4 regions of the Dactylosporangium sp. NPDC050688 genome follow, and region 2 is predicted to be linked to each of the others. Evidence: riboswitches for the same ligand, from Rfam matches in the RefSeq annotation. Region 2 holds a riboswitch; each other region holds the start of a gene.
The links. A riboswitch is a leader RNA that binds a small molecule or an ion and turns the genes downstream of it on or off. The one in region 2 is predicted to bind cyclic di-AMP.
Positions count from the first base shown of each region.

Region 1 (7,123 bases), on a different contig from region 2:
GGGCATCATGCGCGCCCGGTACGGTCTGGAGGACGGTCGCGAGCACTCGCTGACCGAGGTCGCGAGCCGGTTCTCTCTGTCCCGCGAGCGCATCCGCCAGCTGGAGATCCAGGCCCTCGGCCGGCTCCGCGAGCTGGCCCGCGCCGAGGGCCTGCAGGCCGCATAACCACCTCGACCGACGACCCACAGCCCCTGACCCTCCCGGGTCGGGGGCTGTCGTGTCAGTCGGGGCGGTGCGGACCGCCCATGATCAGGAACCGCCCATGATCAGGGCCGGTGCGCCACCACGAACAGCCGCGGGAACGGCAGGATCGTGCCGAACGGCTCGCGGGGGTAGTGCTCGCGCAGGTGCGCCGCGACCCGGGCGCGGAAGTCGTCGAGCTCGGCGCCGGACAGCGCGTCGAAGTACGGCCGCAGCCCGGTGCCGCTGAACCACTCCAGTACCGGGTCGTCGCCCGGCAGGACGTGGAGGTACGTCGTCTCCCACGCGTCCACGGCCAGGCCGAGCCCGGCGAGGGTGCGCACGTACCAGGCCGGCTCCCGCACGGGCGACGCGCCGCGCGGGCCGGGCAGGGCCGGGTCGAGCCCCGCCCGGTCGAGCACCGTGGCGTCGAGGACCGGGCCGCCGGTCGGCACCTGGAAGGCGAGGGTGCCGCCGTCGTCGAGGGCCGCGGCGAGGACCGGCAGCAGCGCGGCGTGGTCGGGCACCCACTGCAGCGAGGCGTTGGCGACGATGACGTCGACCGAGCCGCGCTGCGGCCGCCACCCGGCGATGTCACCGAGCTGGAACGACAGCTGCGGCGTGGCCAGGGGTGCCGCCGCGGCGAGCATCTGCGGCGAGGCGTCGATGCCGAGCACGGCCGCGTCCGGGTACCGGGCGGCGAGGGTCGCGGTCAGCGTGCCGGGCCCGCAGCCGAGGTCGACGACGGCGACCGGGGTGGTGGTCGGGATGCGCGCGACGAGCTCGTGGAAGGGGCGGGACCGCTCGTCGGCGAAGCGGGCGTACTGCTCGGGATCCCAGGAGGCCATGCCCCATCTTGCCGGGCATGGCCTCCTGGAGGGTCAGCTGACCCGGCCGAAGCCCCGGATGTTCGTGCGCGAGGCGAGGGACTGGATCTCCACGGTCCTGCCGGTCGTCGGAGCGTGGATCATCTGGTTGTTGCCGATGTAGAGACCGACGTGGGTGATGTTGCTGGTTGAGGAGCCGAAGAAGACCAGGTCACCGGGGGCGGCGTCGGCCCGTGCAACATGTGGCAGCCCGTTGTACTGACCTTGGGCGGTCCTGGGCAGGGTTCTGCCGCTGGCGTTCTTCCACGACGCCCACGTAAGGCCGGAGCAGTCATAGCTGCCGGGTCCTGACGCTCCCCACTTGTAGGGCTTGCCGATCTGGTTCCAGGCGAAGGTGACCGCCTTGCCGGCCACGCCCGACACCGCTGGCGGCGGACCAGCCGGCTTCGCCGAACCCGAGGTCTTGGTGCTACCGGCGGCGGTGGCCCGGCGCTTGAGATCCTCGAGCTTCTTGACGTCGCCCTCGATCTTCTTCTTCTTGGTCTCCAGCTCGGCCTTCTTCGCGTTCTCGGCGGCGAGCGTGTCGTTGATCTTCTGCTGCTCCTCGGCGAGTTTGACCTTCGCCTCCTGGAAGGCCCCGATCTCCGCCTGCTGATGCTTGTTGATCTGCTGCAGGGTGGTGATCTGGTCCATCAGTGAATCGGAGGACCGCGCGCCGAAGATGACCGAGAGGGTGCCGAGCTTGCCCGAGGTCTTGAACGCGGCCACCGCCAGGACGTCCACGTTGGCGCCGGCGGCGGCGGCACTGTCGGCGAACGGCTGCAGCTTCTTCTGCAGATCGACGTTGGCCGCCTGAGCGATGGCGAGATCTTCGTTGACCTTGTTGTAAGCCTCGACCGTAGCTTCGAACTCGTCGCCCATCTTCTCCAGCTGGGCCTCGATCTCGGCGAGGGTGGGATCGGCCTTGGCGACGCTCGCAGGCGCCACGACGGCCAGCGCGACGGCCCCGATGACCAGGGAGCGCAGCAAGGACCGCTTGGCGCGGTGTCCAGCGGACAAGGGATGACCCTTCTTCACTGACCGCCTACCGGGTTAGCTGACGGGTTCGGGCGGGAAGAGTGCGCCCTACCGCGCTTCGCGGATTCACCCCAAGGACCCTGGGTCCCCGGCTCGACAGCGCCAGAGCGGCGCTCGATTCGGCGGCGCTTGCCCGGCGCCGCCCGGGGTGGGCGACGGACTGCCGTGCAGGCCAGGACATAACTTAACGTGATCACCAGCGAAGCGAAACCCGCCCGCGTTCTTCTATATCTATTACCCCAAAAGTCCGAATCACGGCGGGTCGTCGGTCCACATCGGACGGTGATGCAACACAGAAGATGGTGTTGACGGACACACATTTGGGGCTTGATTCTGCTCTGAGACCCGGTTAAATACACGTAACTTTATTCACCGTCGATGCACATAGTTCGCCCACTCCGAACACCCCCGGAGGAGCGTCACCCCGTGTTGCGTGTCCAGAACCTCGAGGTCGTCTACGACGACGTGATGCTGGTACTTCGCGGCGTCAGCCTGCAGGTGCCACCCGGTCGCATCGTCGCGCTGCTCGGCGCGAACGGTGCGGGCAAGACCACCCTGCTGCGGGCCCTGTCGGGCCTGCTCGGCGTCCATGACGGCGCCGTCACCAAGGGTGCGGTCACGCTCGACGACCGCCCCATCCACCGGCTCAGGCCGGCCGCCGTGGTCCGCCGCGGTGTGTCGCAGGTGATGGAGGGACGAAGAACGTTCGCCGAGCTGACCGTCGAGGAGAACCTGCGGCTCGGCGCCCACACCCGCCCGAAGGGCCGGGCGGAGGCCATGGACCGCATGTACACCCTCTTCCCCGTCCTCGCCCAGCGCCGCGGCAGCATCGCCGGATACCTCTCCGGCGGCGAGCAGCAGATGCTGGCGATGGGGCGGGCGCTCATGTCCGACCCGGCGTACCTGCTGCTCGACGAGCCCAGCCTCGGCCTCGCGCCGCGCCTGGTCGAGCAGGTCCGCGACCTGATCGTGCAGATCAACCGGGCCGGCACCGGCGTGCTGCTGGTCGAGCAGAACGCGACCATGGCGCTGTCCATCGCCGAGCACGGATACGTGCTGGAGACGGGCAAGGTCGTGCTCGACAAACCCGCCGCCGAACTGCTCGCCGACGACGACATCCGCGAGTTCTACCTGGGACGGGCCGAGCGGTCCTTCCGCGACGTGAAGCACTACAAGCGTCGCAAACGCTGGCTGTCATAGAGCCGCAACAACCCCTTCGGGAGTCGCCGTGCTGCGTTTCGAAGACGTCCGGCTCAGCTTCGCCGGCGTCAAAGCCATCGACGGTGTTTCGTTCACCGTCGCCAAGGACGAGCTCTTCGCCGTCATCGGGCCCAACGGGGCCGGGAAGACGTCGATCTTCAATGTGATCTCCGGTGTGTACCGGCCACAGCAGGGCCGGGTGACCCTTGACGGCGCCGACCTCACCGGTCTGCGCCCGGACAAGGTGGCCAAGCTGGGGGTGGCCCGCACCTTCCAGAACGTCGAGCTGTTCCAGCACCTGACCGTGCTGGAGAACCTCATGCTCGGCCGGCACCACCACATCCGGTACGGCACCCTCGCCGCCATCGCGTGGCTCGGCCGGGCCAGGCGGGAGGAGGTCGCCAACCGCGCCGTGGTCGAGGACATCGTCGACTTCCTCGAGCTCGCGCAGTGGCGCCGGCTGCCGGTCGGGCTGCTGCCGTACGGCGTGCAGAAACGCGTCGAGCTCGGCCGCGCCCTGGCGATGGAGCCCAAGCTGCTGCTGCTGGACGAGCCGGTCGCCGGGATGAACCTGGAGGAGACCGAGGACATGGCCCGCTTCATCCTCGACGTCCGGGAGGAGCTGGGCATCCCGATGATCCTCGTCGAGCACGACATGGGGCTCGTGATGGACCTCGCCGACCGGGTCATGGTCGTGGACTTCGGCGTGCCGGTGGCCACCGGCACGCCCGCCGAGGTGCAGCACAACCCCGACGTCCTGCGCGCCTACCTGGGGGAGGTGGAGCGGGCATGACCATCGCAGAGCTGGTCAGGCAGCACGCCGAGCGGACGCCCGACGCCGTCGCGATGCGGGAGAAGCACCGCGGCATCTGGCGCGAGATCACCTGGCGCGACTACTGGCGCACCGCGGAGACGGTCGCCCGGGCGCTCAGGTCGCTCGGCGTCCGGCCCGGCGACCGGGTCGCGATCCAGTCGGAGAACCGGTCCGAGTGGCTGTTCGTCGACGTGGCGACGGTCGCGGTCCGGGCGGCCACCGTCGGGCTGTACCCGACGAACCCGCCCGACGAGGTCCGGCACGTGCTGGCCGACTCCGGCGCCCGGATCCTCTTCGCCGAGGACCAGGAGCAGGTCGACAAGGCCCTCGCCGTGCTGGACGACTGCCCCGAACTGGAGTGGATCGTCTACCTCGAGCCGCGGGGCATCCGCGGCCGGTACCAGCACCCGAAGCTCGTCGCCTGGAGCGACCTGCTCGCCTCGCACGAGGACGACGGCCCGGTCGAGCTGGCGTCGCAGGACGACGACGTGGCCACGCTCATCTACACGTCGGGCACCACCGGGCGGCCCAAGGGCGCGATGCTCACCGTGGCCAACGTGGACTTCGCGATCCGGGTGCTGGTCGAGGGCGGCGGCTTCGCCGACCCGGCGCCGGGCCCGCGGGACCTGACGCTGTCGTACCTGCCGCTGTGCCATGTCGCGGAGCGGGTCTTCACCGTCTGGTTCAACGCCGCGGCGGGCGTCACCGTCCACTTCGGCGAGTCGATCGCGACCGTGCAGGCCGACCTGCGCGAGGTGCAGCCGACGATCCTGTTCGGGGTGCCCCGCATCTGGGAGAAGATGATGGCCGGGGTCACCGTCCGGCTCGCCGGGGCGTCGCTGCTCAAGCGGTCCAACGCCCGGCTGTGGCTGCGGGTCGCCGACCGAATCGGCGCCACCCTGGAGGCCAACGGCGGCCGGCACACCGCGGGCAGCCGCCTGCTCTACGCCGCCGGCTGGCTGCTGTGCTACCGGGCGCTGAAGGAGCGCATCGGGGTGCGCCGGGTCCGCTACGCCGCCAGCGGCGCCGCCCCGATCGCGCCCGACGTGCTGCGGTTCTTCATGGGCATCGGGGTGCCGATGTACGAGGTCTACGGCATGACCGAGAACACCGCGATCAGCACCGCCAACCGGCCCGGCCGGGTCCGGCTCGGCACGGTCGGCGAGGCGCACGACGGGGTGGAGATCCGCATCGCCGACGACGGGGAGATCCAGACCCGGCACCCGGGCACGTTCGCCGGCTACTTCCGCAACCCGGCGGCGACCGCCGAGGCGATGACGCCGGACGGCTGGCTGCGCACCGGCGACGTCGGCGTGCTGCTCGACGGTACCCACCTGAAGATCACCGATCGATCGAAGGACATCATCATCACGGCCGGTGGCAAGAACGTCGCCCCGAGCGAGATCGAGAACGCGTTGAAGGCCTCACCGTTCGTCAAGGAGGCGATCGTCATCGGCGACCGGCGCGCGTACCTGACCGCACTCATCGGCATCGAGCTCGACACCGTAGGGGAGTGGGCGCAGCGGCGCGGCATCCCCTACACCACCTACCGCGACCTGTCCGGCAAGCCCGAGGTCGTGGCCCTGATCCAGGGCGTCGTCGACGCGGTCAACGCCGGGCACAACCCGGTCGAGCAGATCAAGACGTTCCGGATGCTGCCCAAGGAACTCGACCACACCGACGGCGAGCTGACCGCGACGCAGAAGGTCCGCCGCGGCGCCGTGGCGTCGGCCTTCGAGTCGCTCGTCGACGACATGTACGGGAGCAGGGTGTGAAGGACTTCCTTGAGAGCGTCCTGCGCGGCGTCGGCACCGGCAGCGTCTACGCGCTGCTGGGCCTCGGCTTCGTGATCATCTACAAGGCGACCCGGGTGATCTCGTTCGCCCAGCCGGCGTTCATGCTGGCCGGTGCGGTCCTGACCACCTACCTGGTCGGGCCGCTCGGCTTCTTCCTCGGCCTGGCCGCGGCCGCCGTGCTCACCGGTGGCGTCGCCCTCGGCGTCGAACGGCTCGCGGTCCGCCCGATGATCGGCCGGCCGGTGTTCACCGTCGCGATCATCACCCTCGGCATCGACATCGCCGTCAGGGTCGTCGTCAACGCCGCCATCGGCCTGGACGTGCGGCAGGTCGGCGACCCGTGGGGCCTGAAGGTGTGGAAGCTGCCCGGCGGCGTCCAGGTCGAGCAGCGGCACGTGGCGATGGTCGTCACCACCGCCGTGCTCATCGCCGCGCTGTTCCTGTTCTTCCGGTACACCCGGACCGGCCTGGCGATGCGGGCAGCCTCCTACGACCAGGAGGCGGCGCTCGCCCAGGGCGTCAGCGTCGGCGCGGTGTTCGCGCTGTCGTGGGCCCTCGCCGGCGCGCTCGCCGCGGTCGCCGGCACGTTCGCCGCCGTCGGCGGCAGCGTCAGCGAGTCGCTGTGGCTGATCGCGCTGACGGCCCTGCCGGTGATCATCCTGGGTGGCCTGGACTCCCTGCCCGGCGCCGTCATCGGCGGCCTGGCCGTCGGCACCGTCCAGGAGCTCACGGCCACCTACCAGGGCTCGCTGCCGTGGCTCGGCGGCAACATCTCGGTCGTCACGCCGTACGTGGTGATGTTCCTGGTCCTGCTCGTGCGCCCCTACGGCCTGTTCGGCACCCGGGAGGTCGAAAGGGTATGAGAAACCGTCCACTGCTGCGCACCTCCTACAAGCAGGAGCTGGCGCTGCTCGACACCACCTCGAAGAAGGTGGCGGTCGGCATCCTGCTCGCCGCCGGCGTCGCGCTGCCCTGGCTGGTCGAGGACCAGCTGCTGCAGCTGATCGGCCTGGCCTGCGTCGCCGCCATCGGTGCGATCGGGCTCAACATCGTCACCGGGTACGCCGGGCAGGTGTCGCTCGGTCACGCGTTCTTCCTCGCGATCGGCGCCTACACCGCGGCGGCCATCGCCGGCGACCCCGACGCGCGGACCACCGGGTACGGGATCACCGAGATCCTGATCTGGCTGCCCGCCGCCGGTCTCGTCGCCGCGGTCGCCGGGGTGCTG
Region 1 covers NZ_JBFAIC010000074.1:25,012-32,134, forward strand. The annotation lists gene AB0H83_RS43340 (sigma-70 family RNA polymerase sigma factor) at 1-166, shown strand, start outside; gene AB0H83_RS43345 (methyltransferase domain-containing protein) at 268-1,029, opposite strand; gene AB0H83_RS43350 (NlpC/P60 family protein) at 1,063-2,067, opposite strand; cyclic di-AMP (ydaO/yuaA leader) riboswitch at 2,076-2,220, opposite strand; gene AB0H83_RS43355 (ABC transporter ATP-binding protein) at 2,554-3,285, shown strand; gene AB0H83_RS43360 (ABC transporter ATP-binding protein) at 3,314-4,078, shown strand; gene AB0H83_RS43365 (long-chain fatty acid--CoA ligase) at 4,075-5,874, shown strand; gene AB0H83_RS43370 (branched-chain amino acid ABC transporter permease) at 5,871-6,758, shown strand; gene AB0H83_RS43375 (branched-chain amino acid ABC transporter permease) at 6,755-7,123, shown strand, end outside.
Region 1: it holds a riboswitch for cyclic di-AMP, as region 2 does, so the genes downstream of both, AB0H83_RS43350 (NlpC/P60 family protein) here and AB0H83_RS49225 (C39 family peptidase) in region 2, are expected to answer to the same signal.

Region 2 (7,123 bases):
ACGCGGTGGGGGTGTCGAAGCCGGCGGTGAAGGCGCGCAGGCGGGGATGGACCTCGGCGGCGAGCGCGACGATGGCGGTCGAGTCGATCCCGCTGGACAGGAACGCGCCGACCGGGACGTCCGCGCGCAGGTGGCATCGCACGCTCTCCCGCAGCGCGTCGCGCAGTTCGTCCACGATGGACGCTTCGGAGACCGCGGGGTCCGGCCGGAATTTCGGCCTGCCGCGCCGCCGGACCACCGGCGGGTAGCCGAGCGCGCGGGTGAGCAGCCCGCCGCTGGGCAGCCGCGCGATGTGCCGGTGCAGGGTGTACGGCTCGGGCACGTACTGCATCGTCAGGTAGAGCGACAGCGCGGTCTGGTCGAGTTCCCCGCCGGCGATCCCCAGCAGCGGCGGCTTCTCGCTCGACAGCCACAGTCCTTCGAGGGTCGGCAGGTAGTACAGCGGTTTGATCCCGAACTGGTCCCGCGCCGCGTGCACCGTCTCGGTGGTCTCGTCCCAGAGGACGAACGCGAACATGCCACGGAACCGGTCGAGCGCCGCCTCGCCCCAGTAGTGGTAGGCGGCGGCGACCACCTCGCTGTCGCCGTCCGTGGCGAACTGCGCGCCGTGCACGCGGATCAGTTCCTCGCGCAGCGCCTCGAAGTTGTAGATCTCGCCGTTGAAGACCAGTGTCCACCGGCCCGCGTCCGGCCCGCTCGGCGGATACCGCAGCGGCTGCCGGCTGCCGTGCACGTCGATGATGGCGAGCCGTTTGAAGCCGGCCGCCACGCACTGCCCTGACCGTTCCAGGGCCATGTCGTCGGGGCCGCGGTGGTCGAGCAACTCCAGTTGCCGTTCCACCTGTCCAAGGGTCTCCGGGGAGATGGGGAAGTCCCCCACGTACATCAGGAAGCCGCACATGGGCGTCGTTTCCCTTCGGTCGCCTCGCGTGGCAGCGGTGTCGGGCCGCGGACCGCTCTGTCGGCGGTCGCCGGTGAGCCGTCGCCGGTGAGCTGCCGTCGGTGCGGCTGAGCCCCCGTTCGAACGGCCACCGTGCGCCGCGCGATCCAGCCGAACAGAGCCCGCCGAGGTCGGGCCCCTGATTGCCCGGCCGTCATCCGATCGCTCCCACCAGGGGGATCACCGGCACGCGGGCGGGCTAGCCCGGTCCGGGGGTGACCATCCGGGCGGCCGGGCGCCCCTGCCGTTTGGCCCGGTACCCCCCGGGTAACGGCGCGCCGGTCACATCGGTCCTTCTCGGATCGGCGGCAAGCGAACCACCTGTTGTCTGATTGGGAGAAGCCAATGCGCCTCGTCCGCGCCCGACGCCGGTCCCAGCACAGCGCCGGCACCCGCCGTGCGGCAGCCGAGGCGCCGGGTCGCTCAGCCCGCGCGTTCAGGGCGCTCGGCCGGCTCGTGCTGTGCGGCGTCATCTCGGGTCTGGTCGTGGCCGCGAGCGTGCTGCCGCTCGCGCTCATCGGCGGCTCCACGGTGAACGCCGGCCGCGACGTCTGGCGGAACCTCCCCTCGGACCTGGCGCTGCCACCGCCGCCGCAGGCCACCTACGTCTACGCCAATGACGGCAAGACGCTCATCACCACGTTCTACGACGAGTACCGCAAGGACGTGCCGCTGGAGCAGATCGCACCGGTGCTCCAGCAGGCCGTCGTCGCGGCCGAGGACACCCGCTTCTACCAGCACCGCGGTGTCGACGGCAAAAGCGTCCTGCGCGCGCTGGTCTCCAACGGCCGGGGCGGCGCCCAGCAGGGCGCCTCGACGCTGACGATGCAGTACGTGCGCAACGTGCTGAGGAACGATCCGAGCCTGTCGCCGCAGCAGCGGGTCGACGCGGTCGCCGACACGCCCGCCCGCAAGGTCCGCGAGATGCGCTACGCGACGATGCTGGAACAGCACCTGAGCAAGCAGGACATCCTCAAGGGGTACCTGAACATCGCCTACTTCGGTGCCGGCGCCTACGGCGTCTACGCCGCCAGCCAGACGTACTTCGGCAAGTCGGCCCTGGAGCTGACGCTGCCCGAGGCGGCGCTGCTCGCCGGGCTGCTGCAGTCACCGGACGGCGACAACCCGATCAGCGGCGACCGCGACGCGGCCCTGCGGCGCCGCGCCTACACGCTCGACGCGATGACGAAGATGGGAGTGATCAGCGCCTCGGACGCCGCCGCGGCGCAGGCCCAGGAGCTGAAGCTCACGCAGCGCGGGCTGCCCAACAACTGCGTGTCCGTCCCGCAGGCGCACAACGACTGGGGCTTCTTCTGCGACTACTTCCGCCAGTGGTGGGGCAGCCAGCCGGAGTTCGGCGCCACGCGCGCCGAACGCGACGATGCGCTGCGCACCGGCGGCTACACGGTGGTCACGTCGCTCGACCCTGGGATCCAGGCGATCGCGCTCAACCAGTCCCTGAGCGTCTACGGTTACGGCAGCGCGCGGTCGATGCCGCTGGCCGTCGTCACCCCCGGCACCGGCCGGGTCCTCGCGATGGCCGTCAACCGCCGCTACAGCCTGGATCCCAACCCGCGCCAGCATCCGCAGTACCCGAACACCGTCAACCAGCTCATCGCGGGCGGTGGTGGCGTCGCCGGGTATCAGGCGGGTTCGACGTTCAAGATGTTCACGATGCTGGCCGCGCTCGACGCGGGCATGCCGTTGAGCACCAGGTACAAAGCACCGAGCCGGCTGGCGACCGTGTGGCCGGGCAGCGGCCCGGGCAGTTGCGGTGGCAGGTGGTGCCCGGGGAACGACTCCCCGAGCTGGATGGACGGGGACCGCACGATGTGGAACGGCTTCGGCCGTTCGGTCAACACCTACTTCGTCTGGCTCGAACAGCAGATCGGCGCGCGCCGCGTGGTCGAGATGGCGCAGCGGTTCGGTATCACGTTCCGCTCCAGCGCGGACGCGGCGATGGCGGCCAAGGCGGACCAGTGGGGATCGTTCACCCTCGGGGTCGCCTCGACCACACCGCTCGACCTCGCCAACGCCTACGCGGCGATCGCCGCCGGTGGCCTGTACTGCCAGCCGCTGCCGGTACTGTCGATCACCGACTCCGACGGCAAACCGGTCGACGCCGCCGCGCCGAAGTGCCGGCAGGTGGTCAGCGAGGACGTGGCGGCCGCCGCGACCGACGCGGCACGGTGCCCGGTCAGCCGGTCGTCGGCGTACAACAAGTGCGACGGCGGCACGGCCGAGAACGTGTCCGGCATCCTGGGCGGTCGCCCGGTCGCGGGCAAGACCGGCAGCTCCGAGCGCAACTCGACCGAGACGTTCGTCGGCTTCACGCCGCAGATCGCCGCGGCCGGCATCGCGGTGAACGCGGACAACCCGAACGACCACGTGGGCAGCGGCATCGCCGGCTCGGTCAACACCGCCGTCGCACAGACCATGGCGGGCGCGCTGCGCGGCCAGCCGGTCCAGGCGTTCCGGCCGCCCAGCCGGGTGCGGGCGCTGGGACGCTGACCGCTGGCCGCTGACCGCCGCGTCAGGCGGAGTATCCGCGCAGGGCGGTCCAGTGCGCGAGCTTGGCCGTCGTCAGCGTGTAGTGCCCGACGCCCAGGGCGTCGGCGGGGTCGGCGATCTTCACCGTCTTGCCGCCGTTGCTGTAGCCCACCACCGCGATGTAGTGGCCGCCCGGGTACGCGTGCGAGCCTCCCTTGTCGTCCACGGCGGAGCCGGTGATGTTGGCGACCACGGCGTAGCCGTTGGCGATCGCGTTGACGATGTCCGCCTGCATCCGGTCGATCTCGGCCTGGGTGGCCGACTGACCGGTGATGTAGTGCGACTTGTAGAAGGAGGACTTCGTGTACGCGTTGAGCGTCCGGGTCGTGTCGTCGGCGGAGTCGGTGCCGTTGACGGTCGTGCGCAGGCTCTGGGCGACCTCGGACTGGGACGGGTACATCGACCGCGCGGTCAGTGCGATCCGGGTCGCCGCCGGGCCGCAGAAGTAGAAGTTCTCCTGCCAGGCGAACCGGTAGGCGAGCTCCTTCGCCGCCGGGGCGGCCGGTGCGGTGGTGCCGGCCGTGGCGGCGGGCGGGGCGGTCGACGTGGCGGCGGGCGGGGCGGGCGTGGACGGCGCCGCACCGGCGGCGGCCTTCGACGGGGCGGCTGCGGCGTCGGGCGCCGCCTGTGTCCGCTGCCGGTCGCGTGCGGCCTGGCCGACGTCGGACCGGGACGAATCCGCGGAGGTCAGCGACTGCGCGTCGGCCAACAGGCCGGGGCCTGAGGCTTGCACGGCCACGCCGACGACCAATGTCACGGCGAGGACCGCCGCGGCGACTGCGATCGGCAGCACGCGGGAGCGCAACGGGACGGGGCTGGGGCTGGGGCTGTGGTGCCTGGGTTTGTACAGGTAGCTCACGGGTACCTCGACAGACATGCTGGATGACGGCTGCTGTTGCCGGTGCCGGACGTGATCCGGGCGGGGGGCTGCCACACCGGCCGGCGGCCGGTGTGGTGAGGTCCGGTGGCTACCGGGCCGGTCCGCGGGTCGAGGTGCCGCGACACGGGTGATGCCGGGTCAATGGCTGCACGGAGTGCTCCTTCCGGTGCCGCCTACCGGGTTAGCTGACGGGTTCGGGCGGGAAGATCGCCCTACCTCGAGGCCCAGGCCCCGCGGATTCACCCCGGTGGTGCTCGGTTCCCCGGCTCGCGTGGACGCGACTCAGCGGATCCGCCGCGGTGTCACCCGAGGTGGGTGACGGCGGGCCGGGCGGATGCGAGGACACTACCGGGCCGCGAAAAACGACACCGGATCCCCCACGCGGCGCGGCTACCGGGCGTGACGACGGCATAGCGAACGGACCGGGTGCAGACTGCGGGCGCACCGGCCGCCTGCCGGTCGGCTGCGTCGTGCCCCGGTGCACCTCGCCGACCGCACCAGGCGCCGTGCGGCCTGCCCAGTGTCCGGGCGGCCGGTTCGCACGCCTGCCACACCCCCTGGTCCGGGTCACCCCTAGGCTCGCCGGATGCTCCCGGGCGCCGACAACGACCAGCAGCTCAGCGGCGCGCAGACGCGCGGTCCCCGCCATCTGCGCCGCTCCCGCCGGGGGCGGCACGCGGCCCGCCTCCGGCTGCACGCGGCCCGCCTCCGGCTGCACGCACCCGTGCCCGCCAGGCTGCGCCGGTACGCCGTGGCCGCCGTCGCGGTCGCGACGATCGCCCTGTCCACGACGCTGTCGTCGTCGGCCGGACCCGGACCCGTCGCCGTGCCGGCGGACAGCGCGGCGTTCGCCGTCGACGCCGGACGCTCGGCGGCCGACGGGCCGGCCTCACGCAGCCGCGCCCGGAAACCCGCCGACGCCACCGGCACCGTCACGCCGCCGGCGGCGAAGGCCGCCCCGACACCGACGAACGCCGCCCCGGCACCGTCCGCCGAACAACCGGCGTCGCCGTCGCCGACCGTCCACGCGCCCGTCGGCGGGCTGACCCAGGCCGAGATGAACAACGCCGTCGCGATCATCGACGTCGCCCGGCAGCTGAACCTGCCGCGGCGGGCGGCCGTCGTGGGGATCGCCACCGCCCTGCAGGAGAGCCACCTGCGCAACCTCGCGAACCCGAACGTGCCGCAGTCGCTGCAGCGCCCCAACGAGGGCGTGGGGTACGACTACGACTCGGTCGGCCTCTTCCAGCAGCGGCCGAGCTGGGGTTCGGTCGACCAGCTGATGGATCCGCGCGAGTCCGCACGCAAGTTCTACGCGGCACTGTCCCGGATCCAGGGCTGGGAACAGCTGGCCGTCACCGTCGCGGCACAGATGGTGCAGCGGTCGGCCTTCCCGGACGCCTACGCGAAATGGGAAGGGCTCGCACAGCGGATCGTGGACGCCGTCATGTAGGACGGCGCCGCGCGCCGGCAGGTCCCTCGCATTGTCACTCGTTTACCGCCCCGGCCTCGCCCACCTGCGCACGACGATGCCCCCATGTCCATGCACAGGCAGAGCACATGAGGCCCGGCCGGACCGCGGTGGCGCTGATCGCGCTCGCGGTGGGAGCGCAGTTGGGCCTGTCGGGATGTCACAGTTCACCGAAGAAGCACACGGCGGCGAAATGGAACGCTCCCGCGCCGCCGGTCGGACTGGCCCTCACCCCGGCGGCGGGCGAGTCGGGGGTGGCGGTCAGCACCGAGATCGGCACGAAGGTGAGCGACGGGAAGATCACCGAGGTCGCCCTGACCGACGCGGCGGGCCAGCGGGTCGCCGGTGAGTTCCGGGACGACGGCTCCTCCTGGGTGCCCGCCACCGCGCTGCGCTACGGCACGGCCTACACCGCGAAGGTCACCGCCGTCGGCGCCGACAACAAGCCCGTGACCCGGGAGACGGCCTTCACCACGGCGGCGAAGCCCAGCGGCCCGGTCGTCACGTCAGACCTGATGTTGACCAACGGCGGGACCTACGGCGTCGGCATGCCGATCGTCGTGCAGTTCGGCTCCGACGTCCCGCAGGAGTCGCGCGCCGCCGTGCAGCAGCGCCTCTTCGTGAAGAGCGATCCGCCGCAGGCCGGTGCGTGGCACTGGTTCGGCGGCCGGCAGGTGATGTACCGGCCGGAGCAGTACTGGCAGCCGGGCACGAAGATCACCGCGCGGAAGGCGCTCAACGGCGTACGGATCGGCAACGGCCACGCCGACGAGGACTTCGCGGCGACGGTCACGATCGGCCGGAAGCTGACCATCGACATCGACAACGCGACCAAGCAGCTGAATGTCTACCAGAACGACGCGCTCGTGCGGACGATGCCGGTGAGCCTCGGCAAGCCGTCGACGCCGACGTCGAGCGGCGCGACCGTGATCATGTCGCGGGAGGCCGCGACGGTGTTCCGCACCCCGGAGTACACCGTCGCGGTGCAGTACGCCATGCGGCTGACGTGGGGCGGCCAGTACATCCACGCCGCACCGTGGTCGGTCGGTGACCAGGGCCGGCGCAACGTCTCCCACGGCTGCACCAACGTCTCGACCGCGAACGCGAAGTGGCTGTACGAGCAGACCCTCGTCGGCGACCCGGTCATCACGCGCAACACCGGGGTGCCGCTGGACCCCGGCGACGGCTGGACCGCGTGGGACCTGTCCTGGGCCGACTACAAGACCTGACACGTCAGCCGGGCGGCCGGCGAGGCCGATCCGGCGAACTCGAATCAACAGTT
Region 2 covers NZ_JBFAIC010000112.1:101-7,223, reverse strand. The annotation lists gene asnB (asparagine synthase (glutamine-hydrolyzing)) at 1-886, opposite strand, end outside; gene AB0H83_RS49230 (transglycosylase domain-containing protein) at 1,286-3,451, shown strand; gene AB0H83_RS49225 (C39 family peptidase) at 3,474-4,349, opposite strand; cyclic di-AMP (ydaO/yuaA leader) riboswitch at 4,526-4,668, opposite strand; gene AB0H83_RS49220 (hypothetical protein) at 4,957-5,823, shown strand; gene AB0H83_RS49215 (Ig-like domain-containing protein) at 5,931-7,070, shown strand.

Region 3 (7,123 bases), on a different contig from region 2:
ACCGCGACCCGCACCGTCCGGCAGCGGTGGGACTCCCCGCGCATCGACGACCTGGCCGCGCTCGCGGAGTTTCTCGACGTGACCCCGGACGAGCTGGACTGGTTCGCCGACCGTCGCGGGATCAACCGCAGGCACGGCGACCAGAGGGTGCGGCACTACTCGTACACCTGGATCGGCGACAGACTCGTCGAGGCGCCCAAATCCCGGCTCAAGGCGATGCAGCGCCGCGTGCTGGACGAGCTGCTCGGGCCGTTGCCGGTGCACCCGGCCGCGCACGGGTTCGTCCCGGGGCGCTCGGTGCACACGTTCGCCGCGGCGCACGCCGGGCAGGCGACCGTGGTGCGGCTGGACCTGCGCGGATACTTCTCCAGTGTCACCGCCGGCCGGGTGTACGGGCTGTGGCGCACCGCCGGCTACCCGGAGCCGGTCGCGCACGCCCTGACTGCGCTGTGCACCACCGCGACCCCGCACGCCGTGTCGCGGCGCATCGAGCACCGCACGCCGCACCTGCCGCAGGGCGCGCCGACCTCGCCCGCCCTGGCGAACCTGGTCACGTTCCGGCTGGACCGGCGCCTCACCGGCCTCGCCGCCAGGTTCGGCGCGACGTACGGCCGCTACGCCGACGACCTGGCGTTCTCCGGCCCGCTGTGGCAGCCGGCGCGGCTGGTGGCGGCGGTGACCGCGGTCGTGGCCGACGAGGGGTTCCGAGTCAACCCGGCGAAGACCCGGGTGCGCGGGCGCGGTGACCGGCAGCGGCTCGCCGGGCTGGTGGTCAACGAGCGGCCGGCGGTCCCGCGGGCCGACTACGACCGGCTGCGCGCGGTGCTGCACAACGCGGCCCGCGACGGCCTCGACGCGGCGAACCGCGACGGGCATCCGGACTTCGCCGCGCACCTCACGGGGCTGGTGGCGTGGGCGTCACACGGGCACCCGGCCCGGGCCGCGCGGCTGCACCGGCTGCTGCGCGCGGCAATCAGCCAAAGCGCGGTAATCAGCCAAAGCTCGACAATCGAACAAGGCTCGGCAATCGGATAGCGCACGGCTGCCGGGGAGCTGGCAGCAAGAAGGGCGCCCCACTCCCCGGGACGCCCTTCTGGTCCTTGCGCGTCAGCGCGCGTTCAGCAGCTCAGCGAGCCCGGCCCGACCCCCACCCCGAGGATGCCGACGAAGCGCTGGTACGCCGCCACCCGGCTCTGCACCTGCGCCGGGTTCCGGCCGCCGCACTCGAGGCTGCCGTTGATGCTGCGGATCGTCTCGCCGAACCCGGCGCCGTTGACCATCGCGTTGTGCGGGGTCATGGTGCCCGGGCCGCTCTGCGTGTTCCAGTACCAGAGCGCGGTCTTCATCGCGACCGCCGGGTCGGTCTGCACCAGGTTCGGGTTGCGCAGCAGGTCGATGCCGAGGGCGTCACCGGCGGCCTTGTAGTTGAAGTTCCAGCTGAGCTGGATCGGCCCGCGGCCGTAGTAGGCGGCCTGCCCGGCGGGGCACCCGTACGGCTGGCTCAGGTCGCAGTAGTGCGGGTAGTTCGCGGTGTTCTGCTCGACGATGTGCACCAGCCCGCCGGTCTCGTGGTTCACGTTCGCGAGGAACGCCGCCGCCTCCTGCTTGCGGGTGGCGTCGCTGCCGGTCTTCGCGAACGCCGGGTACGCGTTCAGTGCCGCGACCAGGCCGTTGTACGTGTAGAACGGGTTCCTGTTCGGGAACATCTGGTTGAACTGCGCCTCGCTGACCACGAACGCCCCGTTCGACGGCGGGTTGGTGGTCGGGTTGTTCGGCGGCGGCGTCGTGCTCCCGCCTCCCCCGTTGCAGGTGTACGGATCCCAGTACCAGGTGCTGATCGTCGGGCTGTACCCCGGGTTGTCGTGCTCGGCGATGTAGTACTTGCCGTCGGTGAACTTCACGATGTCGCCGGTGACGTAGTTGCGCCCCTGCACCCACGCCGGGAAGCTGCACCCGCCGGCGGACCCGGTCTGCGTCGGCGGCTGCGGGGTGCTCCCGCCGCACGCGCCCTGGTCCTGCCAGACCCCGCTGGTCCCGGGCGGCGCCTCGTTCTGCGTCCACCACTTGGCGAGGAAGTTGCGGCCGTTGTGGGACACGGTCGCGCCGCCGGTGTAGACCGCCGACGACTGCCACGCGGCCGCGCAGCTGGCCGCCGACGCGGGCAGCATGTTGAAGACCGCGACGACCCCACCGGCGACTGCGGTCGCGGCGAGCATCGCCAACAGGCGCACTCTGGACACCAGATCACTTCCGTTCACATCGACTGCTGTACGCCCATCCGACCAGGCGGGCCCGGCCGGAGCAGCGAACAACATCGAATAATGAACAACCTTTACGGTTTCCCTAAGCTGCCGTGCCCGGGCGGCGCCGGCACGGGCGGGAGCCGGTTCGATGGTGACGGTGCGCGATCGGCGAGTTGCGGAGAACAACCAGGTCAGGCGGGGTATTACCGCAAACGACCAAATGATTTCGTGATTTGCGTCACGTGTTTTTCTTTCCCCCGACTTAGGCGACCTGCTGAGATGCCACCGTGTCGCGAGGTGGGTCACAGCGGCGGACAAGCCGTGCGCTGCGCGGGCTGATCGCCCTGAGTAGGCTGGCCTTCGGTCTCGTCCGACAGGGCACCGCCCCCCGCGGTGCCGGACGCGACTGCCGCCTAATCGCCGGCTCGACACCGGCGAATCGGGGACCCAACCGTAACTGGGGTGAATCTGCGGGTGACCGCGGTAGGGATCGTTCCGTCCCGAACCCGTCAGCTAACCCGGTCGGCGGCCGACGGAAGGAACAACGAGCCAGATGTCTTCACGACATCCCGGTCGGCGGATGCTCGCCGTCCTGATGACGGCCGCCGTCCTGCTCGGGATGGCCGCCATGCCGGCCGCCGCCGAGCCGGGAGACGACACCGGCGACGAGGGGTCCAACGCGACCCTCGCGCAGGTCCTCGACCAGAGCACCCGTGCCTGGATCGAGGCGAAGGACAAGTACGACGCCTCGATCAAGCACCAGGCCGAGCTGACCGCCAAGCTCGCCACGACCGAGGCCGACCTCGCCCGGGTCACCGAGCAGGTGTCCGCGATCGCCGTCGCGGCGTACCGGACGGGGCCGCTGACCACGTTCATGGCGCTGATGGACTCGGGCAGCCCGACCGGGTTCGCCGAGCGGGCCGGCTCGATCGACGAGATCGCCCACCACAACGACAACCTGCTGCGTGAGCTCAACCAGCTCCAGAGAGACCAGAAGGCGCAGAAGGAGGCCCTCGAGGCTGAGGTCAAGCTCCAGCAGGAGCAGGTCGCGGTGATGGCCGCGAAGAAGAAGGAAGCCGAGAAGGGGCTGGCCCAGGCGGGCGGCCCGAGCAACGGCTTCGTCTCCGCCAACCTGCCCCTCGCCCAGCCCTCGCCGCGCAACGCGAGCGGCGGCTGGTCGTCGGAGTCCTGCAAGATGGATGACCCCACCACCTCGGGCTGCCTCACCCAGCGCACCCTGCACGCGATGCGGCAGGCGCAGGCGGCCGGGTTCAAGCGGTTCGTCTCGTGCTACCGGCCGAGCGGGCCGTACGAGCACCCGAAGGGCCGCGCGTGCGACTTCTCGGTGCAGGCCAAGTCCGGCTTCGGCGGGGTCGCCGCCGGCGAGGACAAGGTCTACGGGGCCAACCTGGCGACCTACTTCGTCAAGAACGCGGACCGGCTCGGCGTCATGTACGTCATCTGGTTCAAGCAGGTGTGGACGCCGGCGGTCGGCTGGCACCACTACAGCGGCGTCGGCGGGGACCCGTCCAGCGACCACACGAACCACGTACACCTGTCGATACTGTAAGAACCTCACATCCGCGCCCGGCCGGCCGATAGGGCAACTGTCGACCGGCCGGCGCAGGGTGAGGGGATCCGAAGTGAAGTACCGACTCGTGACGCGCAGCGACTTCGACGGCCTGGTGTGCGCCGTCCTGCTGCGTCACCTGGACCTCATCGGGGACATCACCTTCGTGCACCCCAAGGACGTTCAGGACGGCACCGTCGAGATCGGGCCGGGCGACATCCTGACAAACCTGCCGTACGCGCCGGGCGCCCACCTTGTCTTCGACCATCACCACTCGGAGACCTTGCGCAACACCGGTGACCGCGCCAACCACATCATCGACGCGGAGGCCCCGTCGGCGGCCCGCGTCATCTACGACCACTTCGGCGGCGCCGAGCGCTTCCCGACCGTCTCCGACGAGCTGATGGAGGCGGTCGACAAGGCCGACTCCGCCCAGTACGACATCGCGGACATTCTGCAGCCGGTCGGCTGGACGCTGATGAACTTCCTCATGGACAGCCGGACCGGACTGGGCCGCTTCCGCCAGTTCAGGATCTCCAACTACCAGCTGATGATGCAGCTCATCGACGCCTGCATCGACCACCAGGACGTCGAGGAGATCCTGACGCTGCCGGACGTGGCCGAGCGGGCCGAGCTGTTCCGCGAGCAGCAGGAGCTCTTCGTCGACCAGCTGCGCCGCGTCAGCCACGTCGAGGGCGACGTGGTCGTCGTCGACCTGCGCGACGAAGAGGTGATCTACGCCGGCAACCGTTTCATGGTGTACGCCCTGTACCCCGCGGCCCGGGTCTCCGTCCACGTCATCTGGGGCAAGCAGAGGCTCAACACCGTCTTCGCCGTGGGCAGATCGATCCTGGACCGCACCTCCCCGACCGACATCGGCTCGGTGATGCTCGAGTACGGCGGCGGCGGCCACCTCGCGGCCGGCACCTGCCAGGTCCCGCACGACGCGGCCGAGCGCGTCCTGGCCGAGATCATTGCCAAGGTGGGCGCGCCGCGCGCGGCGGCCATGAGCTCCTAGGCCGAGCCCCTAAGCCGCGGCCAGCTCGGTCTTCGCGCGGTCGGTGACCAGCAGCAACACCCGCCCGGCGGTGGCCAGCTCCTCCTCGCTGAGGCCGCCGTAGAGCCGGGCGGTGATCGCGTCGATGCCGGCGCGGATGTCCTCGAACCGCCGCCGCCCCTCCGCGGTCAGCGCGATGTCCCCGGTCAGCAGGCCGGCCCGCACCGCTGCGTCGACGACGGCCGCGACAGTCGCGGGGTCGGCCCGCAGCCCGCTCGCCATCCTCGCCACCAACGCGTCTCGCGTGACGGATTCGGTGCCGGTGAGATTCAGCGCGACCCACTGCTCGAACGATGTGCTGGTCCGGGCCAGCAGCAGCTCGAGCACGGCGCGCGTGCTGCGCTCGGCCTCGCCGATGATCCGGCCGTTGAGGGTCGTCGGTGCTGTGCTCATGGCGCACTCCTTCGGGTTCAGGGTCAGAACGTGGTGTCCAGCAGGGCGTGCAGGTCCTCGACGAACGCCTCCCGCCGCCCCTGGTCCAGCGGCGCGAGCAGCTGCTCCATCAGCTCCCGCACGATGCCGACGGCCTGAGCGGTGACCTCCCGCCCCCGCGCCGTCAACACCAGCTGCACGGCGCGCGTGTCGGCGGGGTCGGGCAGCCGGTCGAGCAGTCCGGCGGCCTCGAGGGTCCGGGCGAGCTTGGAGACGTAGAGCGGTTCGAGCCCGGTGTGGTCGGCGAGCCGTCGCTGGCTGGGCCGCTCCAGGCCGAGCAGGCTGGCCAGCAGCGAATACTGCGCATGGGTGAGCCCGACCGGCGCGAGCGCCCGGTCGACGGCCACCCGCCACTTCATCGACAGCCGCCAGACCAGGAACCCGGGCGTAGGACCGCTCATGCCCAATAATGTACATGGCTACTATAGCCATGGCTAGTATTCCCGGCCGGGACAGCGAAGAGCGCCGGGGCGGAGGTCGCCCCGGCGCTCTTGGTGTCGCGTTACCGCATTACCCGTAGGTGAGGGCCGGCGTGGGCTCGACTCGGTCGGCCGCGCGGCGCAGCGTGCGGGCGGTGAAGTTGCGCATCTTGGCCATGCTGGCCGAGTCGCGGCGGTGGTCGTCGACGACGGGGGCGTTCGGCATGGCCGAGTTGGCCTCCAGGCGGACGGCTTCCAGCGACATGATCAGGGCGATCGGGGTCATGACTTCTCCTTGGCAGTGTTCGGTCCGGTGGTCGACCTGACCACCAGGGATACGGGCAGCGTCAGGCGACGCAGCGCCGGGTCTTCGGGCGGGTCGAGCAGAAGCTCGCCCGCGAGCCTGCCGCGCTCGACGCTCGGCTGGCGGATCGTGGTGAGGCCGGCGGCTTCCGCCTCCGGGATGTCGTCGAAGCCGGTGACCGAGACGTCCCGGCCGGCCTGCAGGCCCCGCACCCGCAGCGCGTCGAGCACGCCGAGGGCCAGGACGTCGGAGGTGCACAGGATCGCGGTCGCCCGGTCGAGCCGGTCGAGCGCGTGGGCGGCGGCCTCAGTGCCCTCCTCGCGCTGGTTGGCCGCCGCGTTGATCAGCACGACCCGCTCCCACGGCACCCCGGCGGCCAGCAACGCGTCGCGGAAGCCGCGGACCCGCTCGCCGGTCACGTAGTAGCGCAGGTCGGCGAGGTCGGCGTGGACCTGGCTGGTCACGCCGTCGTCGACGATCCAGTGCGCCACCACCGCGATGTCGCGGTGGCCGAGGTTGGCGACGTGCTCGCCCAGCCGTCGGGCCGCGGCGCGCTCGTCGATGCCGACGTAGCTCGCGTCCGGCCCGAATGCCTGCGGGTCCTCGCCGATCACGATCGGCACGCCGCGGGAGCGGACGAGCTCCAGCGCCGAGTGCCAGTCGGGCACGCAGTAGAGGCAGAAGGCGTCGACGGCGGCGTTGCTGATGACGCGCCGGCCGGCCGCCTCGTCCTTGGGCAGGTTGAGCAGCAGCAGCGAGGTCTCCCGCGCCGAGGCCGCCTCCGCGAGTCCGCGCAGGTAGGCCACCGCGTAGGGATCGGTGAACGCCATCGACAGGTTGTCGGTCAGCAGTACGCCGATCGCGTTGACCTTGCCGCTGCGCAGCGAGCGTGCCGTCGGGTTGGGGCCCGCGTAGCCCAGCCGCTGCGCCGCCGAGAGGATCCTGGCGCGCAGCTCCGGGGAGAGCTGATCCGGCCGGCTGTAGGCGTTGGACACCGTGCTGCGGGACACGCCGAGCTCGTCGGCGATGGTCTGCAACGTGGCCTTCACGGGTCAGGTCCTCCCTTCACTGTATCGATCCAGTTCCTTCTGTATCGAT
Region 3 covers NZ_JBFAIC010000063.1:9,496-16,618, reverse strand. The annotation lists gene AB0H83_RS40185 (reverse transcriptase family protein) at 1-1,035, shown strand, start outside; gene AB0H83_RS40180 (glycoside hydrolase family 19 protein) at 1,119-2,240, opposite strand; cyclic di-AMP (ydaO/yuaA leader) riboswitch at 2,644-2,787, shown strand; gene AB0H83_RS40175 (hypothetical protein) at 2,824-3,813, shown strand; gene AB0H83_RS40170 (exopolyphosphatase) at 3,887-4,831, shown strand; gene AB0H83_RS40165 (hypothetical protein) at 4,841-5,263, opposite strand; gene AB0H83_RS40160 (MarR family winged helix-turn-helix transcriptional regulator) at 5,287-5,703, opposite strand; gene AB0H83_RS40155 (hypothetical protein) at 5,813-6,007, opposite strand; gene AB0H83_RS40150 (LacI family DNA-binding transcriptional regulator) at 6,004-7,074, opposite strand.
Region 3: it holds a riboswitch for cyclic di-AMP, as region 2 does, so the genes downstream of both, AB0H83_RS40175 (hypothetical protein) here and AB0H83_RS49225 (C39 family peptidase) in region 2, are expected to answer to the same signal.

Region 4 (7,123 bases), on a different contig from region 2:
GGGAGCTCGTCGCCGCGCTCGCCGACCGCGCACCCGACGGCCTGGACGCGGTCTTCGCCCCGATGTGGCGGGCCGCCCCCGACGACGCGGCCCGGCTGCGGGTCGTCATCGACCAGGTCGCCAGCCTCACCGACCTGTCCGCGACGGCGTGGCACCAGCGGCTGAACCCGGCGCCCCCGCAGGCGTATGACCTGTGGCAGATCGCGGACCGGTAGGGAAGGCTGGACGTATGGCTGACGAGCGGACATTTGTGATCGTGGGCGCGAGCCTCGCCGGGGCAAAGGCGGCGGAGACGCTGCGCGCCGAGGGCTTCACCGGCCGGATCGTGCTGATCGGTGAGGAGACGGAGCGGCCCTACGAGCGGCCCCCGCTGTCCAAGGGCTACCTGCAGGGTGACGAGGACGCCCGCGGCAAGGCCTTCGTCCACCCGGAGACGTGGTACGCCGAGCACGACGTCGACCTGCGCCTCGCCACCCGGGTCACCCGCGTCGACCCGGCCGCGCACACCGTCACCCTCGACGGCGTCGACGAGCTGCACTACGACAAGCTGCTGCTGACCACCGGCTCGCGGGTGCGCACCCTCGACGTGCCCGGCGCCGACCTGACCGGAGTCCGCTACCTGCGCACCGTCGACGAGTCCGACGCGCTGCTGGCGCACCTGCGCGCCGCCGCGCACGTGGTCGTCGTCGGCGCCGGCTGGATCGGCCTGGAGACCGCCGCCGCGGCCCGCAAGCACGGCGCGACGGTGACCGTCGTGGAGCTCGCCGGCCTGCCCCTGCAGCGCGTGCTCGGCGACGAGGTCGCCACGGTCTTCGCCGACCTGCACCGCGCCAACGGCGTCGACTTCCGCTTCGGCGCCTCCGTCGCCGAGTTCCGCGGCATCGAGGGCACGCTGACCGGCGTCGTGCTCGCCGACGGCACCGAGCTGCCCGCGGACGTCGCCGTCGTCGGCATCGGCGTCCAGCCCAACACCGAGCTCGCCGTGGACGCCGGCCTGGAGGTCGACAACGGCATCGTCGTGGACGCCGCCCTGCGCACCTCCGACCCCGACATCTACGCCGCCGGCGACGTGGCCAACCTCGAGCACCCCGGGCTGCGCCGGCGGGTGCGCGTCGAGCACTGGGCCAACGCCCTCAACGGCGGCAAGGTCGTGGCGAAGTCGCTGCTCGGAGGGCCCGACGGTGCTGTCGTGTACGACCGGGTGCCGTACTTCTTCTCCGACCAGTACGACCTCGGCATGGAGTACTCCGGCCTCGCCGAGCCGGGCGGCTACGACCGGGTCGTGTTCCGCGGCGGCACGTCGGTGCCGGACGGGTTCGTCGCCTTCTGGGTCAAGGACGGCCGGGTCCTCGCCGGCATGAACGTCAACATCTGGGACGTGACCGACGACATCCAGGCCCTGGTCCGCGCCGGCTGGGAGGGCACCACGGTGGACCTGGACCGTCTCGCCGACCCGAAGGTGCCGCTGGGCGAGCTGCTCGGCTGAGCACCGGGCGCCTCCGGCGCCGCGGCGCGGGCGTCGACCAGGCGGGCCCGGGTGCCGGGGTCAGCCGCGCCGCTGACCCCCGTCAGCGCCGCGGCTGACGACGGCGCGGCGGGGCCCGGCCTACGGTTCCGGCTCGACACATCCGTTCGAGCCGAAAGGTCGTCATGCCATACACGTTTCGACGTCTCCTGGCCGGGGGCTGCCTGGTCGCCGCGCCGCTGGTCTATGTGGCCGGGCTGGTCGTCGACCCGGCCCTGCGCGCCGGTGACGCCGCCGACGGCGCCTACGGGCGGCACCCCGGGCAGGTGTCGGTGAGCGCCGCGCTGCTGCACTGGAGCTGGGTGCTGCTGGTACCCGGCATCATCGGGATGATCCACCTGGTGCGCCGGCGGGCGGTGCTCTTCGGGCACATCGCCGGCGTCGTCGCGCTGCTCGGCGTGGTCAACTTCTCCGCGCTGATGCTCGGCGACTACTTCTACGCCCGGCTGGAGGCGGACCTCGGCACCGCGGAGGGCGACCGGCTCGCCGACGCGGCACTCGCCGCGGGCGGCGCGGTGTGGGGGTTCCAGGTGCCGGGGTTCCTCGGGCTGCTCGGCGTGCTCCTGCTCGGCCTGGCGCTCGCGTACGACCGGCAGGTCCCCTGGTGGGCGCCGCCCGCGATGGTGGCCGGGATGCTCGCCGCGCCGGTGTACCCGGTCGGCATGATCGCCGGGAGCCTGCTGTACCTGGCCGGGGCGGGCGTCATCGGCGTACGGATGCTGCGGATGAGCGACGCCGACTGGGCTCAGGCACCCGCGCCCAGCGGGAACGTCGCCGCGACCGTGTAGCCGCCGTCCGGCCCGCCCCCCGCGTGCAGGGTGCCGCCGTGCTGCGCGACGCGCTCCCGCATGCCGGCCAGCCCGTGCCTGCCCCCGGCAGGCCCACGGCCGTTGTCGTCGCCGGGGCCGCGGCCGTCGTCGCGGACCTCGACGGTGACGGCGTGCACCGTCCAGCCGACCGCCACCTCGACGCTGCCCGCCCCCGCGTGCTTGAGGGTGTTGGTGAGCGCCTCCTGCACCACCCGGTACACCGCCAACCCCAGCGACGGCGGGAGCGGCCGCGGCGTGCCCGTGGTGGCGACCCGCACGTCGAGCCCCGCGGCCCGCAGGGGAGCGGCCAGCTCGTCCAGGCTGCCCAGGCCGGCCGGGGCCCGTCCGTCGCGCAGGACGCCGAGCAGCATCCGCAGCTCCTCGACCGTGTCGCGGCCGGCCCGTTCGACGCCGTGCAGCAGGTCGCGTTCCCGCTCGCGGGCCGGGTCGTCGGCCAGCAGCAGCCGTACCCCGGCGGCCTGCAGCGTCATGAGGCTGACGTGGTGGGAGATGACGTCGTGCAGCTCCCGGGCGATGCGCGTGCGCTCCTCGGCGGCGGCGACCGCGGCGCGCTCCGCCATCCGGATCGTGCGCCGGGTCTGCCGGCGCAGCAGGATGCCGCTGCCGTAGGCGACGCCCATGAAGATGGCGCTGATCAGGCTCTCGGCGAGATCCTGCCCGGGCAGGGTCTGCAGCAGCGCGTAGGCGGCGAGCACGACGCCGATGCCGGCCGCCCGGGTCCGCGGTCCGGCGGGCTCGCTGCCGACGGTGTGCACCAGGATCAGGTTCGAGTAGAACTGCCACGCGGCGAGGGGGTAGTCGTCGTCCATGACCGCGACCCGGAGTAGGGCCGACAGTGCGGTCAGCGCGGCCAGGGTACCGACCGGCGACGCGCGGCGCAGCAGCAGGAGCAGCCCGGCGACGAGCGCACCGGCGGCGACCAGCCCGGGCCGGTGCACCTCGCCGGGGCCGGGGCCGGCGCGCCCGTACGCCTCGACGACCCCGGCGCCGGCGACGGCGAGGGCGAGCACGGCGTCCAGCCAGGACGGCCGCCACCGGGGCGTGGTTCTGGTCATCCGCCAGCCTTGGTCATCCGCCGGGGCGCACGAGGCCGGTCTCGTAGCCGTACACGACGGCTTGGACCCGGTCGCGCAGGTCGAGCTTCACGAAGATCCGGCCGACGTGGGTGCGCACCGTCGCCTCGCCCATGTGCAGCCGCTCGCCGATCTCCGCGTTGGACAGCCCCCGCACCAGGTGCTCCAGGACCTCGCGCTCCCGGACGGTCAGCGTGTCCAGCTCCGGCGCCGGGGCGGGATCCGGCCTGGCGGCGAACGACGCGATGACCCGGGTCGTCACCGCCGGGTCGATGAGCGCGTCACCGGCCGCCGCGATGCGGACCGCGTCGACGAGCTGCTCCGGCGGCGACACCTTGAGCAGGAACCCGCTGACCCCCAGGCGCAGCGCCGCGTGCAGGTGCTCGTCGGTGTCGAACATGGTCAGCAGCACGATCCTCGGCGGCCGCGGGTCGGCGAGGATCTGCCGGGCCGCGGCGAGGCCGTCCAGCCGCGGCATCGCGATGTCCATGACCAGCACGTCGGGCCGCAGCCGGCGGGCGGCCGCGACCGCCTCCACGCCGTCGGACGCCTCCCCGACGACCGTGATGGACCCGGCGGCCGCGGTCTCCACGACCAGCCGCAGGCCCGCCCGGATCATCGCCTGGTCATCGGCGATCACCAGCCTGACCTGCTCCGACATGCCTGCACAATAGCCACCGCCGGCGACCGGGCCCGGGTTGCGGTTCTTGGTCGTGCGACAGCGCACGTTTTGCTTAGGATCAGAACCGATGCGTCGATGTGCAGACGCAGGGTCGGCCGGATCGGGGTAGGCGAGCCGTGGATCGAGATCGGGACATGGCAATGGCCGCCATCCGCTCCGTCTACACGATCACGGGACGGATCAACACCGGTGACACCGTCACCGAGACCCTGGAGCGCATCGCGGAGGCCGTCGTCGAGAGCGCCGGGTTCGGCGCCGCCGTGGTCAACTACCTGCATCCCGACGGCGTGTACGAGGCCGTCGCCATCGCCGGCCCCGAGGAGGCCCGCGCCGAGCTGCTCGGCGTGCGGTACCCGGCGGCCGAGTTCGACGCGCACCTCGCCGCCGCCGACCAGTGGGGGCAGCTGCGGTACCTGCCGCACGACCGGCCAAACGACGGCATCCAGTCGTGGGTCCCCGACGCCGCCGACCTGCCCGACGGCGTCCCCGACGAGGAGCGCTGGCACCCCCTCGACGCCCTGTTCGCGCCGCTGCGCGCACCCGACGGCTCGCTCGTCGGGATCCTCAGCGTCGACCTGCCCACGGACGGCAAGCGGCCCGGCGCGTTCCAGCGGGAGCTGCTGGAGATGCTCGCCGCGCAGGCCGGCATCGCGATCAACAACGCCAATCTGGTCGAGGCGCTGCGCCGGGAGCGCCGGCACCTGGCGGCCAGCGAGGCCGCGTTCCGGCTCGCGTTCAACGGCGCCGGCACCGGCATGTGCATGATCGGCCTGGAGGGCACCGACCTGGCCCGGATCGTGCGGGTCAACCCGGCCCTGTGCGAGCTGCTCGGCCGGGACGAGGACGTGCTCGTCTCGATGCGCTTCGGCGACGTCATCCACCCCGACGACCTCGACCACAGCCGGGAGGTCTTCGCCGGCGGCATCGGGTCCGTCCGCGACCACGAGGTCCGCTGTGTGCGCGGCGACGGCGAGACGATCTGGATCTCCGCCACCATGTCCGTCGTGGCCGGCTCGCCCGCGTTCGCGATCACGCAGGTGCAGGACATCACCGGCCGCAAGGCGACCGAGGCGGACCTGGTCCGCCGGGCCTCCCGTGACCCGCTGACCGGCCTGGTCAACCGCGAGGCGTTCACCGAGGCCCTCACCGCCGCGCTCCGGCTCGCCCGTACCGACGGCGTGCTCAGCGCGCTGCTCTTCTGCGATCTCGACGACTTCAAGGTGGTCAACGACACCCTCGGCCACGACGCCGGCGACGCGGTCCTCGTCGCCGTCGCGCACCGGCTGCAGTCGCTGGTCCGGCCCACCGACACCGTCGCGCGGCTCGGCGGCGACGAGTTCGTCGTCCTGACCGGCAACGTGAGCGTCGCCGACCTCGGCGCGCTCGTCGACCGCCTCGAGCGGTCGGTCTCCGCGCCGGTCACGCACGAGGGGCACATCATGCGGGTACGGGTCAGCGTCGGCGTGGCCGTGATCGATGACACGGTGGAGGACGCGGGGGCCGCGCTGCGGGCCGCGGACCGCGAGATGTACCTGGTCAAGGGCAGTCGTCATGCCGGCGAGGTGACCAGACGGGTGACAGCGTTCGGTGAGCGTTCGGGTGCTCCGGGTGGTATGCAGGTGCTGCGGTTGGCCCGCCCGGAAGCCGCCCAGTAGGGTCGGGATGTCTGCTCCGGTCGACCTGCGCCGCATCGGCGCTGCCGGGCAGGCGCCGTCGAGTCGCGAGACTTCGCGAGCCGGGGACCCACATCGTCCTCTGGGGTGTATCCGTGGCCGAGCCACGGTAGGGCGAAACTTCCCGCCCGAACCCGTCAGCTAACCCGGTAGGCGGCACCGGAAGGAGTCTGCCGATGATGGCCGCCCGCTCGCCGTCGTAGCGCCTCACCACTGGTTCCCCCTTCCAGCACGCCGCCGTCCGGCGCCGTGCCGATGCCGCATGCCATGTGCTGCCTGCCACGAAGGACTTTCTCAGTAGTGAAGCCGTTGCCACGCCAGTTCCAGCCGCGACATCGCCGTCTCGTGCTCGGCGGGAGACCCGGCACCGTCTCGGTCGCCGTGCTGTCCGCCACGCTGCTGGCCACCGTGCCGGCGGACTCGCCGACGTCGGTGTTCGCGGGCTCCGCGTACGCCGAGCCGGGCGCCGTCGCGGCCGCCTCCCGGACCGTTTCCCCGGGCGTTTCCCCGGGCGTTTCCCCGGGCGCTCTGTCCGGTGCCGCCGCCGCGCCGGACGCGTCGTCGCCGGGGCCGTTCGCCGCCGCGGCGCCGGCCGTGCCGCCGGTGCCGCCCGCGCCGCCGGTCGTGCGGCCGGTCGCCGGGCTCGACCAGCAGCAGATGGACAACGCGGCGCTGATCGTCAAGCAGGGCAGGGCGCAGGGCATGCCCGACCGGGCCCTCGTGATCGCGGTCGCGACCGCCATGCAGGAGAGCGACCTGTACAACGTCGCCAGCTCCGCCGTGCCGGCCTCGCTGCGGCTGCCGCATCAGGGCGTCGGGTCCGACCACGACTCGGTCGGGCTCTTCCAGCAGCGGGCCAGCCAGGGCTGGGGCACGGTGACGCAGCTGATGGACCCGTCCCACGCCGCGATGCTGTTCTACTCCGCACTGTCGCGGGTGCAGGGCTGGCAGCGGATGAGCGTGACCGCGGCCGCGCAGGCGGTGCAGCGTTCGGCGTTCCCGGGGGCGTACCAGAAGCACGCCTCGCGCGCGGAGCAGGTGGTCGGCGCGCTGACCTGACCGGGACCGCGCCGCTGTTGCCGGCCGGCCGCGGTTTCGCTGACCGGCGGTCTGCGGTCCGCCGGCCCGCGGGTCCGCGGGTCTGCGGTCCGCGGGTCTGCGGTCTGCGTGGACGGTGGGCGGGCTGTTCAGGCGGGGTGGCGGGTGGCCCAGCGGGCCAGGGCGACGAGTTCGGCGACCGCCGCCGGCTCCGGGATCGCCAGGTCGAGCGCGAGCAGCGCCTGCGCCAGGAGGTCCTCGCCCTGCTGGACGCACCAGGAGCGGGCGCCGGAGCGTTCGAT
Region 4 covers NZ_JBFAIC010000004.1:101,291-108,413, forward strand. The annotation lists gene AB0H83_RS06055 (deoxyguanosinetriphosphate triphosphohydrolase) at 1-215, shown strand, start outside; gene AB0H83_RS06060 (FAD-dependent oxidoreductase) at 230-1,486, shown strand; gene AB0H83_RS06065 (hypothetical protein) at 1,651-2,313, shown strand; gene AB0H83_RS06070 (histidine kinase) at 2,271-3,410, opposite strand; gene AB0H83_RS06075 (response regulator transcription factor) at 3,424-4,089, opposite strand; gene AB0H83_RS06080 (diguanylate cyclase) at 4,245-5,765, shown strand; cyclic di-AMP (ydaO/yuaA leader) riboswitch at 5,812-5,954, shown strand; gene AB0H83_RS06085 (hypothetical protein) at 6,084-6,842, shown strand; gene AB0H83_RS06090 (polyprenyl synthetase family protein) at 6,971-7,123, opposite strand, start outside.
Region 4: it holds a riboswitch for cyclic di-AMP, as region 2 does, so the genes downstream of both, AB0H83_RS06085 (hypothetical protein) here and AB0H83_RS49225 (C39 family peptidase) in region 2, are expected to answer to the same signal.